DNA from 2 places in the Streptomyces sp. NPDC048643 genome. Region 1 is predicted to be linked to the other one. Evidence: riboswitches for the same ligand, from Rfam matches in the RefSeq annotation. Region 1 holds a riboswitch; the other holds the start of a gene.
The links. Region 1 has a riboswitch for cyclic di-AMP ahead of AB0C62_RS03135 (C40 family peptidase). Riboswitches for the same ligand answer to the same signal wherever they lie in the genome.

Region 1 (2,193 bases):
GGTCCGGGTGCGCCCTCGACGGACGACGGGGAGGGGCCGGGAGAGGGTGCGCGTGGGGCGGCGCCGACCGGGACGGGCGTGGCCGTTCGCCCGCTGCGGCAGGGCTTCGTCACCAACGCCCTCAACCCGAAGGCGCCGATCACCTTTCTCAGCCTGCTGCCGCAGTTCGTGCCGGCCGGCAGCCCCGCGATGCCGCGGACGCTGCTCCTGGCGCTGATCGTGGTCGTCCTGGCCCTGGTGTGGTTCCCGGCGGTCGCGCTGCTCGTGGACCGGCTGGGACGGTGGCTGCGCCGGCCCCGGGCCGCACGTGCCGTGGAGGCCGTCACGGGTGGCGCGCTCACCGTGCTCGGCCTCGTGCTCCTCCTGGAGCCGCTGAGGGCCTGAGCGGGTGCTGCCGGCGTGCGGAGGAGGTGGACCGTCGCCGGCCCTTCGGCGCACGGCCGGGGGCGGTACGTGAAGGATGCGGTCGCACCGATGTGATCCCTGGGCGGCGGCCCCCGCCGCCGCCCAGGGTCAGGTCAGCTGACCCGCCCGTACCAGACGCTCCGTGTCCAGATCTTCTGGAGCTTCACCACTTCCCCCGTTTTCGGGGAGTGCCAGATCTTTCCCTTCCCGGCGTAGATGCCGACGTGGTAAACACTCCGGCCCGAGTGGAAGAACACGAGGTCCCCGGCCTTGCGATGCGAGGCGGAGACGTGGTGCGTCTTGTTGTACTGCGCCGCGGCCGTTCGAGGCAGCTTCTTGCCCGCCTTCTTGAACGAGTAGAGCGTGAGCCCGGAGCAGTCGAAGCGGTGCGGTCCCGTGGCCCCGTACTTGTACGGGGCGCCGTGCTTCGAGGCCGCGACCTGGAGTGCCTTCGTCGCGGTCGTGGCCGCCTGGGCGTCGGGTGCGACACCAGGGACCACGAGGCTGCCGCCGACGGCGGCGATGGTGAGGGCCGAGGCCGTACCGGCCCTGGTCCACAGCGACGGGACACGATTGAGCGCAGTCATGCGCAACCCTTCGTCAGCCGCCTGTGAAGGATGACCTGTCGGATTCGGGCTGGCGAAGTTGCCCGGCCGCTGCTGCGGCTTCACCCCAAGGTCCACCCGGAACGCTGCTCCGGCGGACCGTCGTGCTGGGTCCTCCACTCCTGCCGATCCACTTCTGTCGACCGGGCATCCGGGCGGCGGCAGGACTCGGCGTCCGCCCGGACCGCCCCGCCGCTGTGGCGGGGGCTTGTCGTCGGAAGGGATCTTCACCCATGAACGTCGCAAAATCCGAGCGGAACCGGTGTTTTGTGGGCTTACTCACCACTCACCCGTTCGGGTGGACACCCCTCTGTTCGAAAGGGTGTTGGGGACACGGGTGACCCCCGCACCTGCACCGGAACCCCTCATTCCGCCTCTCTGTCCTCCGTGTTGCGCAAGTCGGAGGGGTCCGAGAAAGGACTGATTCCTACGCCATCAGGGGGTACACCATCTGGTGCGTTTGAGTCGCGGTGCGGACGGTCCGGCGACGCGGCGTGTGCCGGGCCAGGGTGCGCGGGCGTCAACTGCCGGACACGGGCGGGATCGTGACCCGCGTGGTTCGCCGCTCACCGTCCAGCACGCGCAGCGCCTGAGCCAGCGTCGGCGCGTGCACCTCGCTCTCGCCCCGCTGGTGCATGAGCGCGAGCGCGTCCCGCAGGGCCGTCGCCTTGGCCACCAGTGCCTGGGCGGCGCGCAGCCCTCGGTAGGTGTCGCCGGGCCGGGCCGGGTTGATCCGGCCGACCAGGTCGACCACGTCCAGGTAGCGGTCGATCAGCTCGGCCTCCGCGCGGGTCAGCGCGGGCAGCGGAGGGAGGTCGGGGATCATCGGCCGCTCACCTCGCGCCGGGCGCGCCGGATGAGGCCTTGCGGCTCGGCACGATCCGGTCGACGAGCCCGTACTCCAGAGCCGCGGGCGCGTCGAGGAAGAGGTCCCGCTCGATGTCCGCGGCGATCCGCTCGGCGCTCTGCCCCGTGTGCCGCACGAGCATCTCCGCCAGGACCGCGCGGGTGCGCGCCAACTCCTCGGCGTGGACGATCGGATCGCTCGCCTGTCCCCGGACCGGGTCCGGGGCCGACGGCTGGTGCAGGAGGACCCGCGCCCCGGGGAGTGCCAGCCGCTTGCCCGGGGTGCCGGCCGCCAGCAGGACGGCCGCGGCGGACGCCGCCTGGCCGAGGCAGACCG
Region 2 (2,193 bases), on a different contig from region 1:
GTACATCGCGTAGGCCTGGGCGAGGGTCTTCTCGAAGCCGTCGGTGGCCTGGGCGGCGAAGTCCTCCTCGTCGATCAGCTCGTTCTTCAGGTTCGAGATCTTGGCGCTGAAGGACTTCGGCGGGAAGCGCTTGGGGTCGAGATCGAGATCACGGCAGACGAGCGCCATCAGGCGCTTGGAGTCGGCGGCGTCGTAGATCGAGAAGGACGAGGTGAAGCCGAGCTGCTTGCTCTCGCGGCGCAGGATGCGGACGCAGGCGCTGTGGAAGGTCATCACCCACATCGCGTTGGCCCGGGGGCCCACGAGCTGCTCGACGCGCTCCTTCATCTCGCCCGCGGCCTTGTTCGTGAAGGTGATCGCGAGGATCTGGCCGGGGTGCACATGGCGCTCGCCGAGGAGGTGGGCGATGCGGTGGGTGAGCACGCGGGTCTTGCCGGAACCCGCGCCGGCCACGATGAGCAGCGGGGAGCCGGAGTGGACCACGGCCGCGCGCTGGTTCTCGTTCAGCCCGTCGAGGAGGGCCGCCGGGTCCACGACGGGCCGGTGCGCGCCGTCGCGGTAGTACGCGTCCCGGCTCGGCGGCACGTCGAACCGGCCGCCGAACAGGTCGTCCGCGACCGGCTCCGGCGCGTGCTCGTCCTCGGGCGGCGGCGGGTGCTCGTCCTCGTGGGCCGCGGAGGGCTTGAGGTCCGCCAGGAAGCTGTCGTCAAAGAGGCTGCTCATCGCTCTCCGAGTCTAGGCCGCCCCACTGACACACCGAGGCCACCCCGAGGACTCGACGGGAACTCGCGACGCGTGCGCGTGACCGGCTCGTGACGGTAAGTGCACGTCGGAGCGGGTACGACCGGTCCCCACCACGGTCGCCGTGCCGGGAGGAGCCGCCCCCGGACACCCTCACAAAGTGGCACACACCACTCATGCCCGGCGCCCGCGACGGGGCACATGGCCAAGGTCACGAAAATGTATCGGGCATATCGCACTCCAACCTTCACACGGACCACACGAGTTGGCTAGCGTGCTGGAAGGCCGCCCGACCGCAACCGGCGAACGTCGCCGGGCCGAGCGGCCTCCGCCGAGTTCGGCCCGCCCACCAGGCGGCCGGAGCCGGGGACCCACCGACCTGGGGTGAATCGGTCCGACCGCCCCGAGGGGCCAGGACCGTAGGGCAATCCTTCCGGAACCACCCGCCCGAACCCGACAGCTAACTCGGTAGGCGGATGACGGAAGGAGTCGCCTCTCTTGGCGTCGCACCGCAAGTCGCGTCCTACGGGTTCGCGCATGGCAGGCATACGGACCCCCGCCCTCGCGACGGCGGCCCTCACCTCGGTGGCCCTGCTCTCCCAGACGGCGAACGCCGCGCCCTCGGCCGAGCCGAGGCCCAGCGTCGAAGAGGTCGAGAAGAAGGTCAACGACCTCTACCACCAGGCCGAGACGGCCACCGAGAAGTACAACGCCACCCGGGAGAAGACCACCAAGCAGCGCAAGCGCGTCGACACCCTCCTCGACGACGTCGCCGAGCGCACCGACAAGCTCAACTCCGCGCGCGAGGAGCTGGGTTCGTTCGCCGCCGCGCAGTACCGCACGGGAGCCTCCACACCCGGCACCGCGACGCTGCTGCTCGCCGACGACCCGCAGGACTACTTCGACCAGACGCAGTTGATGAGCCGTCTGACGACCCGGCAGAAGGCCGCCGTCGACGACTACGTCACCGAGCAGGCGGCGACGACCAAGAAGCGCACCGAGGCCAGCGAGAGCCTCCAGTCGCTGACCACCTCGCAGAACGCGCTCAAGACGTCCAAGGCGACGGTGCAGCGCAAGCTCTCCGCGGCCCGCGACCTGCTCTCGAAGCTGACCGCCGAGGAGAAGGCGCGGCTGGCGGCGATCGAGAAGAAGAAGCGGGAGCGGGCGGCCGTCAAGGCGGCGGAGCTGGCACGGCAGCAGGCTGCGGCGGAGAAGGCGGCCAAGGAGAAGGCCACCGAGCAGGGCTCGCCGTCGGGCGGCACGACGGGCTCGTCCGGCTCGACGGCCACCGACCCCTCGTACGCGACGAAGGCCGGCAAGGCGCTCGCCTTCGCCCGCACACAGATCGGCAAGCCGTACGTGTGGGGCGCGACCGGCCCGGACTCCTACGACTGCTCGGGCCTGACCCAGGCCGCCTGGAAGGCCGCCGGCGTCTCCCTGCCGCGTGTCACC

Region 2: linked by a shared signal. The riboswitch ahead of AB0C62_RS21670 (NlpC/P60 family protein) and the one ahead of AB0C62_RS03135 (C40 family peptidase) in region 1 are both predicted to bind cyclic di-AMP.

Annotation. Positions count from the first base shown of each region.
Region 1 covers NZ_JBEZHO010000002.1:282,658-284,850, reverse strand. The annotation lists gene AB0C62_RS03140 (LysE family translocator) at 1-384, shown strand, start outside; gene AB0C62_RS03135 (C40 family peptidase) at 519-992, opposite strand; cyclic di-AMP (ydaO/yuaA leader) riboswitch at 996-1,194, opposite strand; gene AB0C62_RS03130 (hypothetical protein) at 1,531-1,836, opposite strand; gene AB0C62_RS03125 (ATP-dependent Clp protease proteolytic subunit) at 1,844-2,193, opposite strand, start outside.
Region 2 covers NZ_JBEZHO010000021.1:44,246-46,438, forward strand. The annotation lists gene pcrA (DNA helicase PcrA) at 1-723, opposite strand, end outside; cyclic di-AMP (ydaO/yuaA leader) riboswitch at 1,061-1,232, shown strand; gene AB0C62_RS21670 (NlpC/P60 family protein) at 1,240-2,193, shown strand, end outside.